DNA from 2 places in the Kutzneria chonburiensis genome. Region 1 is predicted to be linked to the other one. Evidence: riboswitches for the same ligand, from Rfam matches in the RefSeq annotation. Region 1 holds a riboswitch; the other holds the start of a gene.
What was found. Region 1 has a riboswitch for ZMP and ZTP ahead of glyA (serine hydroxymethyltransferase). Riboswitches for the same ligand answer to the same signal wherever they lie in the genome.
Positions count from the first base shown of each region.

Region 2: it holds a riboswitch for ZMP and ZTP, as region 1 does, so the genes downstream of both, M3Q35_RS05210 (5-aminoimidazole-4-carboxamide ribonucleotide transformylase) here and glyA (serine hydroxymethyltransferase) in region 1, are expected to answer to the same signal.

Region 1 is NZ_CP097263.1:419,197-424,582, forward strand. It holds gene M3Q35_RS02115 (RNA polymerase sigma factor) at 1-197, opposite strand, end outside; gene M3Q35_RS02120 (FKBP-type peptidyl-prolyl cis-trans isomerase) at 304-840, shown strand; gene M3Q35_RS02125 (hypothetical protein) at 898-1,107, shown strand; ZMP/ZTP riboswitch at 1,226-1,312, shown strand; gene glyA (serine hydroxymethyltransferase) at 1,339-2,601, shown strand; gene recD2 (SF1B family DNA helicase RecD2) at 2,606-4,807, shown strand; gene M3Q35_RS02140 (LacI family DNA-binding transcriptional regulator) at 4,815-5,386, opposite strand, start outside.
Region 2 is NZ_CP097263.1:1,095,295-1,100,680, reverse strand. It holds gene M3Q35_RS05220 (carboxylate-amine ligase) at 1-919, shown strand, start outside; gene M3Q35_RS05215 (mycothiol transferase) at 923-1,432, opposite strand; ZMP/ZTP riboswitch at 1,451-1,535, shown strand; gene M3Q35_RS05210 (5-aminoimidazole-4-carboxamide ribonucleotide transformylase) at 1,562-2,629, shown strand; gene M3Q35_RS05205 (hypothetical protein) at 2,774-3,244, shown strand; gene M3Q35_RS05200 (hypothetical protein) at 3,559-3,963, shown strand; gene M3Q35_RS05195 (SRPBCC family protein) at 3,941-4,369, opposite strand; gene M3Q35_RS05190 (metal-sulfur cluster assembly factor) at 4,439-4,825, opposite strand; gene sufU (Fe-S cluster assembly sulfur transfer protein SufU) at 4,822-5,280, opposite strand; gene M3Q35_RS05180 (cysteine desulfurase) at 5,280-5,386, opposite strand, start outside.

The DNA of each region.
Region 1 (5,386 bases):
ACGTGCCAGAGCAGCGGCGTGAGCTCGACGATGAGCTGGTCCATGCCGCCGCGCGGGTCGGCGCGGGCGGCTTCGAGCAGGTCGGCGATCTGTTCGTAGCGATTGTTGGGGTCCCCGTTGCCGGAGTCCCCGCTGGTGTCCCCGTCACCCATGTCGGTCGGTGGCCTGCCCGGTCCGTGCCGCGGGTGTCCCACCATCCACCCCCTCCTCTCGTCCTTCAATCAGGGACGGCCGGGCCGGGTGGGGATACCTGGCGGTAGGTCACGAACAGGTAACGCGGCGGGCCCGTTAGGCTCGCGGACCATGCGCACTGCCGGCCTCGCGGCCCTGATCCTCGCCACCCTGCTCTCGGCGGCCGCCTGCGGCGGCTCCTCCACCGCCGGGTCCCAGACCACGTCCACCGGGCCGACCAAGACGTGCACCGCGGACGACATCCAGGTCAGCGGCGCGTTCGGCGCCAAGCCGACGATCACCCTGCCGACCACCTGCCTGCCGCCGAAGCAGCAGCTGAGCAAGGACCTCACGCCCGGCACCGGCGCCGAGGTCAAGGTCGGCGACTCCGTCGCCACCTACTACGACCTGATCACGTGGTCGGACAAGCAGGAGGTGGACTCCTCCTGGGCCCACCAGCCGTTCCAGCCGTTCCCGGTACAGCCGGTCGGGCAGGCGCCGGTCATCCAGGGCTGGAACGACGGCCTGGTCGGCATGAAGCAGGGCGGCCGGCGGCTGCTGATCATCCCGCCCGACAAGGGCTACGGCCCCGACGGCAACTCCGGCATCAAGGGCAACGAGACCCTGGTGTTCGTCGTCGACGCCGTCACGGTGACGTCGGCCTCCTGAGCTGGGAGAACGGCACCTGCGGTCCGGTCGGTTCCGGCCGGACCGTATGGTGCGCTCGTGACCGGAGACGATGAGGAGGCCGAGTTCGTCGCGGACTCGGTGGCCGAGCAGATGTACACCGTGTGCCACCAGTGCGGTGGCATCGGCGAGGTGCCCATCCCGGTGCTCGCGGTGCTGGGCGGCGTCGGCCGCACCGCCACCGCCAACCGCACGTGCCACGTGTGCGACACCAACGGCCGGCTGACCGGCATGGTGCCGCCGATCTGACGGTTGTCCACAGCCCCCGAGTTGTCCACAGGCGGCGGGTTTGCAAGATCAACTTGGGGTCGGGGCGGGTAGAATGGTGCTGGGGCGGCCACCCCAGGGAGGGCGGGGGTTTAGGATCACTCAGCGTCGCGACTGGCGTGTTGGGGTGGAATCGACCACCGGGGAGCGACTGGAAACGGTGGCGTCGCGCGCCTGGGTGTCAGCTGCCACAACCGACATGGGAGTTTGACGATGCATCAGCCCGCACTCAACGCCCTCACCGCGGCCGATCCCGAACTGGCCGGACTGGTCGAGTCCGAGGCCAAGCGGCAGCACGACAAGATCCGCCTGATCGCCTCCGAGAACTATGTCTCCACCGCCGTGCTCGAGGCCACCGGCACGGTGCTGACCAACAAGTACTCCGAGGGCTACGCCGGCAAGCGCTACTACGAGGGCCAGCAGTTCATCGACCCGATCGAGCAGCTGGCCGTGCAGCGGGCCAAGGACGTGTTCGGCGTCGAGCACGCCAACGTGCAGCCGTACTCGGGCTCGCCGGCCAACCTGGCCATCTACCTGGCCTTCCTCAAGCCGGGCGAGACCGTGATGGGCATGGGCCTGCCCTCGGGCGGCCACCTGACCCACGGCTGGACGGTGTCGGCCACCGGCAAGTGGTTCAACGCGGTCCGCTACGGCGTGACCAAGGAGACCGGCCGCGTCGACATGGACGAGGTGCGCGACCTGGCCCTGGCCGAGCGGCCGAAGGTGATCTTCTGCGGCGGCACGGCCATCCCGCGCACCATCGACTTCCCGGCCTTCGCCGAGATCGCCCGTGAGGTCGGGGCGGTGCTGGCGGCCGACATCGCGCACATCGCCGGCCTGATCGCCGGCGGCGCGCACCCGTCGCCGGTCGGCCACGCCAACGTGATCTCCACGACCACGCACAAGACGCTGCGCGGCCCCCGTGGCGCGATGCTGATGTCCGACGCCGAGCACGCCTCCGCGCTGGACAAGGCGGTCTTCCCGGGTCTGCAGGGCGGTCCGCACAACCACACCACGGCGGGTATCGCGGTGGCGCTGAAGGAAGCCGGCACCGACGACTTCCGGACGTACGCGCACACCATCGTGGCCAACGCCAAGGCGCTGGCCGAGGCGCTGGTGGAGCGGGGCTTCGACCTGGTCTCCGGCGGCACCGACAACCACCTGCTGCTGATCGACCTGACGTCCAAGAACGTGGCCGGCAAGCCGGCGGCCAAGGCGCTGGACCGGGCCGGCATCGAGCTGAACTACAACACGGTGCCGTTCGACCCGCGCAAGCCGTTCGACCCGTCCGGAATCCGCCTCGGCACGGCCGCGATCACCACCCGCGGCCTCGGCGTCGAGCAGATGCCGCAGCTGGCCACGTGGATCGACCGGGTCGTGACGGCCGCGGCCGAGGGCGACGAGTCCGTGGTCGACGCCACCGCGGCCGAGATCTCGGAGCTGCTGGCCGGCTACCCGATGCCGGGCTGGGCCTGACCACATGTCCGGGGAGTCTCTCGGCTACGCCGTGGTCGAGGGCTCGCTGGAGCGCATCACCTACGCCAACGAGGAGACCGGGTACACCGTCGCCAAGGTCGACACCGGCCGCGGCGGCGGTGACCTGCTGACCGTCGTCGGAGCACTGCTGGGCGCGCAGCCGGGGGAGAGCCTGCGGCTGCGCGGCCGGTGGGGCAGCCATCCCCAGTACGGCAAGCAGTTCCTCGTCGACTCGTACAGCACGGTGCTGCCGGCGACCGTGCAGGGCATCCGGCGCTATCTGGGTTCCGGGCTGGTCAAAGGCATCGGGCCGCGGATCGCCGACCGGATCGTGGAGCATTTCGGGCTGACCGCGTTGGACGTCATCGAGACCGACGTCGGCCGGCTGATCGAGGTGCCGGGGCTGGGACCCAAACGCACCAAGCTGATCGCCGGCGCGTGGGAGGAACAGAAGGCCATCAAGGAGGTCATGCTGTTCCTCCAGGGCGTCGGCGTGTCGACCTCGCTGGGCGTGCGGATCTACAAGACCTACCGGGACGACTCGATCCGGGTGGTCAAGGAGGAGCCGTACAAGCTGGCCGCGGATGTGTGGGGCATCGGCTTCAAGACCGCGGACGTGCTGGCCAAGGCCGTCGGCATTCCGCACGACAGTCCGCAGCGGGTCAAGGCCGGCATCCAGTTCACGCTGTCGCAGGCCTCCGATGACGGCAACTGCTTTCTGCCGCAGGATGAGTTGATCGCCAAGGCGGTGGAGATCCTGGAGGTCTCCAGCGTGTTGGTGGGGGACTGCCTGCGGGAGCTGGTTGTTGAGGAAGGGGTCGTCCGGGAGGAGATCTTCGAGGGCGACCCGGCGGCGATCTACCTGGTTCCCTTTCACCGAGCCGAAATCTCACTGGCTAATCAACTTACTCGGCTGTTGCGGTCCGATGTGGACAGACTTGACGCCTTCGCTTCGGTGGACTGGGGCAAGGCGCTGGACTGGCTGCGGCGGTCGACCGGCACGACGCTGGCCCCGGAGCAGGAGCTGGCCGTTCGGTTGGCGTTGACGGAAAAGGTCGCCGTGCTGACCGGGGGACCGGGCTGCGGCAAGAGTTTCACCGTGCGTTCCATCGTGATGCTGGCGAAAGCCAAGGGGGCCAAGGTGTTGCTGGCCGCGCCGACCGGACGGGCGGCCAAGCGGCTGGCCGAGCTGACCGGCGTGGACGCGGCGACCGTGCACCGGATGCTGGAGCTCAGGCCCGGTGGTGACGCCGCGTACGACCGTGATCGGCCGCTGGACGTCGATCTGCTGGTCGTCGACGAAGTGTCGATGCTGGACCTGTTGCTGGCCAACAAGTTGCTCAAAGCCGTGCCGCCCGGCGCGCATGTGCTGCTGGTCGGCGACGTTGATCAGCTGCCCAGCGTCGGGGCCGGCGAGGTGCTGCGGGACCTGTTGGCGGCCGAGCCCGTGCCGCGGGTCCGGCTGACCCAGATCTTCCGGCAGGCCCAGCAGTCCGGTGTCGTCACCAACGCGCACCTGATCAACTCCGGCCGTCAGCCCGTGACCGACGGCCTGCCCGACTTCTTCCTGTTCGCCGAGGACGACACCGAGACCGTCGCGTCGCTGACCGTCGACGTCGTCGCCAACCGCATCCCGCGCAAGTTCGGCCTCGACCCTCGCCGTGACGTTCAGGTCCTTGCCCCCATGCACCGCGGTCCCGCCGGCGCCGGGGCGTTGAACACCTTGCTCCAGGAGGCTTTGACCCCGTCCAAGCCCAACCTGCCCGAGCGCCGCTTCGGCGGCCGCGTGTTCCGGGTGGGTGACAAGGTCACCCAGATCCGCAACAACTACGACAAGGGCGTCGCCGGCGTCTTCAACGGCACCGTCGGCGTGGTGACCGCGCTGTCGGCCGAGGAACAGACCCTCACCGTGCGGACCGACGAGGACGAGGACGTCGACTACGAGTTCGGCGAACTGGACGAATTGGTCCATGCCTACGCCATCACCATCCACCGCTCGCAGGGCAGCGAGTACCCGTGCGTGGTCATCCCCATCACCACCAGCGCGTGGATGATGTTGCAGCGCAACCTGCTCTACACCGCCGTCACCCGGGCCAAGAAGCTCGTCGTGCTCGTCGGCTCCCGCCGCGCCATCCAGCAGGCCGTCCGCACCCCGTCCACCGGCCGCCGCTACACCGCCTTGGCCCACCGCATCCGCACGGCCTGAGCACGGGTCAGGCCGGGGTAGGGCCCGTCGAGCGGCGGATGCTCAGCGACAGCGGGGCGGTGACGTGGGTGGGGGCGGTGCCGTCGATGTCGGCGAGCAGGGCCTGGACGGCCAGACGGCCGAGGTCCTCGGCGGGGATGGCGACGGAGGTGGCCTCGGGGGCGAGGTAGCGGGCGAGGTCGACGTCGTTGAAGCCGATGAGCGAGAGGTCGGCGGGGATGGCGACGTGGAGCTGGGCGCAGGCCCGGTAGAGGGCGGCGACGAGGATGTCGTCGTCGCAGAAGATGGCGGTGACGGGGGTGCGGCGCAGGAAGCGGGCGGCGGCGGTGGTGGCCTCGGTGATGGAGAAGGGCGAGCGGTAGCGCGCCGCCGGGGGAAGGCCGAGGCGGGAGAGCTCGGCGGCGAGGTGGTGCTCGCGGAGCTGGAAGGTGCTGCGCCGGAGATCGGCCTGGGCGTGGCCGATGTGGCGGTGGCCGAGGTCGGCGAGGTGGGTGACGACGTCGCGCATGGCGGCGGCAATGTCGATGTCGACGGACGAGCGGCCGGCGGGGTCGGGGCACTCGATGAAGACGACGGAGT
Region 2 (5,386 bases), 680 kb from region 1:
CGAGGTACGGGCGAATCTTGTTGACAGCAGGGAAAAGCTGGCCGGGACCGCGCGCCGGCAGGGATTGCGGCTGGCCGCCACCGGCACCCCCGTGCTGGGCCGGGCCGCGCCGCCGCCGCTGACCGACAGCGCCCGCTACCACCAGATGGCCGCCGAGTTCGGCGCCGTCACCGACGGGCTGTCCATCTGCGGATGTCATGTGCACGTCGGCATTCCCGGGCCGGAGGAAGGTATTCGGGCCAGCAACTACCTGCGGCCGTGGCTGCCGGTTCTGCTGGCGTTGAGCGCGAATTCCCCGTTCTGGGAGGGCCGCGACACCGGCTACGCCAGCTGGCGCTACCTGGTGTGGGCGCGGTGGCCGACGGCCGGCCCGCCGCCGGTGTTCGAGTCGGCCGAGCAGTACGAGCACGCCGTCCGGTCGCTGATGCAGGTCGGCGCGGCCATGGACCGGGCCATGGCCTACTGGGACATCCGTCTGTCGCAACAACATCCGACCATCGAGCTGCGGGTGTGCGACGTCGCCGCGACGGCCGACGAGGCGGTGCTGATCGCCGCGCTGACCCGAGCGATGGTCGCGACCGCCCTGGAGGACACCCGGCCGCCGTTGGGCATGCCGCAGCACCTGCTGCGGGCGGCCGGCTGGCGGGCCGCCCGCGACGGGCTCGACGGCAGCTGCGTCAACCCGGTCACCGGGCACACCCTGCCCACGCCCGTGCTGGTCCGGCAGCTGATCGGCCGGGTACGGCCGGCGCTGGAGGAGGCCGGCGACCTCGAACTCGTGCTGGATCTGCTGGAGTCGTTGGTGGCCAAGGGCTGTGGGGCCGCGCGGCAGCGACGCGCGTTCGGCCGCAACGGCAAGCTCACCGACGTGGTGGACCTGCTGACCGCGCAGACCGCCGGGGCCGACGACCTGGTGTGAGCCTCACTCGCCGGTCGTGCCGTCGGCGAACTCCCTGAGCACGTCCAGATGTCCCACGTGGCGCGCGGTCTCCTGCACCACGTGCGTCAGCAGCCAGCGCACGGTCTTGTCCTCGTCCTTGGTGGACCGGTCGCCGGCCGCCTTGTCCGCCAAGGCCCGCTCGGAGAGCGCCCACTGCTCCTGATACTCGGCGACCACGGATTCCGGCGTGTCCTGTTCGGACAGTCGGAAGTCGATGTCGCGATCGGGGCTCTCCCAGCGGTTGGGCAGGTCGAGGCCGCCGCCGACGATGCCCAGCCAGTAGCGCTCGACCGAGGTCAGGTGGCGGATCACGCCCATGGCGCTGAACACCGGCGAGGCCGGGAACGGCGCGGCCGCCGCGGCCGCCCGGTCGAGGCCGGCCAGCTTGTTCACGGCCGTGATGCGCAGGAAGGTCAGGAACTCGGTGAGCAGGGTCAGCTCGTCGGCGGCGTTCGTCTCGGGCCAGCGCCGCGGCAGTTCGCTCGAACTCATGTTCGATAAGGTATCATTCGGGGAGGTCGTGACTGGCGAGGGTGGGCTACCACCGGGGAGCGGCCGGATGTAGATGCGAGCGTCGACCGCCTGGGCGTCTCCGTCAGCCGAGAAGCTGAGGAGGCAGCGATGGAGTTCCGCTACGGCATCAACCCGCAGCAGGCCGCCGAGTACGACGGCGCGGCGGTCCGGATACTGAACGGGCAGCCCTCGTACATCAACATGCTGGACGCGCTCAACGCCTGGCAGCTGGTGCGGGAGGCCTCCCGGGCGCTCGGCCGGACCGTGGCCGCCTCGTTCAAGCACGTCTCCCCGGCCGGCGCCGCGCTGTCCGGGCCGATCGACCCGGTGACCGCCGACCTGTACGGCATGGACGACGTCGGCCCGGTGGCCAGCGCCTACCTGCGGGCCCGCGACGCCGACCCCAAGTCCTCCTTCGGCGACTTCGCCGCCGTGTCCGCGCCGGTCGACGCCGAGCTGGCGGCGCTGCTCAGCACCGTGGTGTGCGACGGGATCGTGGCCCCCGGCTTCGAGCCCGGCACCGTGGCGACGCTGAGCGCCAAGAAGGGCGGCCGCTTCCTCGTCGTCGAGGCCGACCCCGATTTCGAGCCGCCGCAACGGGAAACCCGCGAGGTGTTCGGCATGCGGCTGACCCAGGACCGCGATCCCCTGCCGCTGACCCGGGATCTGCTCGGTGACGGTCTGCCGTCCACCGCCGTCGACGACCTGCTGCTGGGCATGGCCGTGCTGCGCTACACGCAGTCCAACTCCGTCTGCTACGTGAAAGACGGTGCCACGCTGGGCATCGGGGCCGGTCAGCAGTCCCGTGTGGACTGCACCCGGTTGGCCGGCGGCAAGGTCGACATCTGGTGGCTGCGGCGGCATCCGGCGGTGCGAGTGCTGCTCGACGTCGCGCCCGGCACCCGTCGGCAGGATCTGGTCAACGAGCAGATCCGCTACATCGAGGAGGACCTCACCGCCGTCGAGCGGGCCGAGTGGATGGAGCGGCTGACCGGCGTCTCCTTCGTCTCCGACGGCTACCTCCCGTTCCGCGACAACGTGGACCACGCTGCCCGGCACGGGGTCAGTTACATCGCCGAGCCCGGCGGGTCCATCCGCTCCGACGACGTGGCGCAGGCCTGCCGCAAGCACGGGATCACGCTGGTGCGTACGGGATTGCGGCTGTTCCACCACTGACAAGGTGAGGAAGGGTCGAATCCTTCCCGGGTCACCCGGGAAATCCTCCCGGCCCTACCGGGGGCTCGCCCCGATGACGGCCCGGCGCGCCCCCGCATAGCTTGGTGGTGATCGAAGCCGCTACTGGGGAAGGAAAAACCAGGCATGACTGTTCGCAGCAGGATCGCCGCCACCACGGCCGCGCTGGGCCTGATCGCACTCGCGACCGCGGGCCCGGCCGCCGCCGCGCCGGCCCATCCGATGGCCTCCGGGGCCGTGCTGACGAAGGCCACCGTCTTCTTCCACACCAACAACGAGGACAAGGACGACGACACCCACGTCACGGTGACGGTCCGGGACAAGCGCGGCACGGTCGCGGCGTACACCTCCAACGACTTCGGCCACTTCGACGACAACTCGGACGCCGGGCCGTTCTCGCTCCAGGTCTCGCCCGCCCGCTGGGACGACGTGGACTTCGGCACGTCCACGGTCCGCATCGACCCGAACGGCCACGACACCTGGCGCTTCAACGTGCGCGTCGACCTGTACTTCTCCGACGGCACGCACCTGGGCACGGACGTCTCCGGCATCGAGCTCACCCAGAACCGCAAGCAGCAGACCTGGGGCGTAGCGTAAGTCGATCGACTGTGTTTGATGGCGCCGCCTCCGGCGTCGCGGCTCGACCCCTCGTGACCCCTGCCTCGCCCTTGCCGGATTTTCGCCCGCCGCATCCGGCTTGGGCGGGTAGGCGCGTCGAGTGGCGGCGGGCGAAAATCCACCAACCGTGCGAAGCAGGGGCGGGGCCGAGCGATGTTGCTGGCAAACTCGGGAACGTTCGGCGGCCGAGACTGGCCGCCGAATGTTCTCGTGGCGACGGAACGCCTGAAGCCGCCGGGGGTCGAGGTCGTCGGCACCGAGGGACTTCCCTTTGCCGATGGAAATTCTCGCTCGTGCTGAACCGCCACGGCCGTTTCGACGCGGCCGGTCTGAGTCGCGTGTTGGCCGATGGCGGCATTCTGCTCACCCAGCAGGTCGGCAGTGACGACTGCGTGGAGCTGAATCGGGCGCTCGGCGCACGGGTCTCCGACCAGCGCTGGAACCTCGACGTGGCAACGGAAGCGTTGACCGCCGCCGGGCTTCGGGTGATCGACGCCCGGGAGGAACGGCCACTGCTGCGGTTCCACGACATCGGCGCGGTTGTCTACCAGCTGCGGATGGTTCCGTGGCAGATCAAGGACTTCACCGTCGAACGCTACGACGCCGCCCTGCGCCGGCTGCATGCCCGGATCGAGGCCGAGGGCTCCCTCGCCGTCCGCACGCACCGATTCCTGGTCAGGGCCGCGAAGCCCGCTTGATGCCGGCCAGCATGCGACGCACCACCAGCCGGTGGCCGCCGGTGCCGATGACCAGGCTCCGGTAAACGAACCCGAGCGGTCCCGGGAAGGCGGCGTGGGTACGCGCCGCCAGCATCGTTCCGCCGGGCTCGTCGGTCAGGACGAAGGTCAGCTCGTAGTTCGAGTAGCGATGCCGGCCGGCCAGCCGCAGCAGCCGCTCCGGCTCCACCTCGGCGACGGTGAAGCCGGCCACCGTGCTGCCCGCTTCCAGCGCAGCGCCGGCTGCCCGCCGCGGTTCCGCGCCGACCACCGGCGCCACCGCCTTGGTCACGCGGTTGCCCTTGAACTGCTGGCCCAGCGCCCGCCACACCGCGGCCGGCGGCGCGGCCACCAGCACCCGGTGCTCGTCGATGAACGGAAGTTCCACGGTGTCACCCCTCAAAAGCCACCGGCCCCTCCGGTCGGAGGGGCCGGTGATAACACCGTTTCACAACTCTCAGACGGTGAAGCCCAAAGCACGCAACTGGTCACGGCCGTCGTCGGTGATCTTCTCCGGGCCCCACGGCGGCATCCACACCCAGTTGATGCGGAAGTCGCTGACCACGCCCCCGCCCGGGCCGCCGGTCAGGGCGGCGCGGGTCTGGTCCTCGATCACGTCGGTCAGCGGGCAGGCCGCCGAGGTCAGCGTCATGTCCAGCGTCGCGACGTTGTCGTCGTCCAGGTGGATGTCGTACACCAGGCCCAGGTCGACCACGTTGATGCCGAGCTCGGGGTCGACGACGTCACGCATCGCCTCCTCGATGTCCTCCAGCGAGGGCACATCGGCCTTGGCCGGCGCCTCGGGCAGCGCCTCGGCGGTCCGGGTCATGTCTTCCGCGGTCATGCCTGTCCTCCATCGACGACGCGGGCGACCGCGTCCTTGAAAGCCATCCAGCCGAGCAGGGCGCACTTGACGCGCGCCGGGTACTTCGCGACACCGGCGAAGGCGACGGCGTCCTCGAGGACGTCCTCGTCGGGCTCGACCTTGCCGCGGCCCTGCATGAGCTCCACGAACACGTCGAGGGTGCCGAAGGCGTCGCCGACGGTGCGGCCGATCACCAGGTCGGTGAGCACCGAGGTGGAGGCCTGGCTGATGGAGCAGCCCTGCCCGTCGTAGGAGACGTCGACCACCTTGGCCTCGGGCCCGTCGCCCTCCAGGTGCACCCGCACGGTGACCTCGTCCCCGCAGGTCGGGTTGACGTGGTGCACCTCGGCCTCGAAGGGCTCACGCAGGCCGCGGTGGTGCGGGTTCTTGTAGTGGTCCAGGATGATCTCCTGGTACATCTGCTGGAGCTGCATCAGGCGTTCACCCCGAAGAACTTCTGCGTCTCGCGCACGCCGTCGAGCAGGGCCTGCACGTCGGAGAGGTCGTTGTAGACGTAGAAGGTGGCGCGCACGGTGGCGG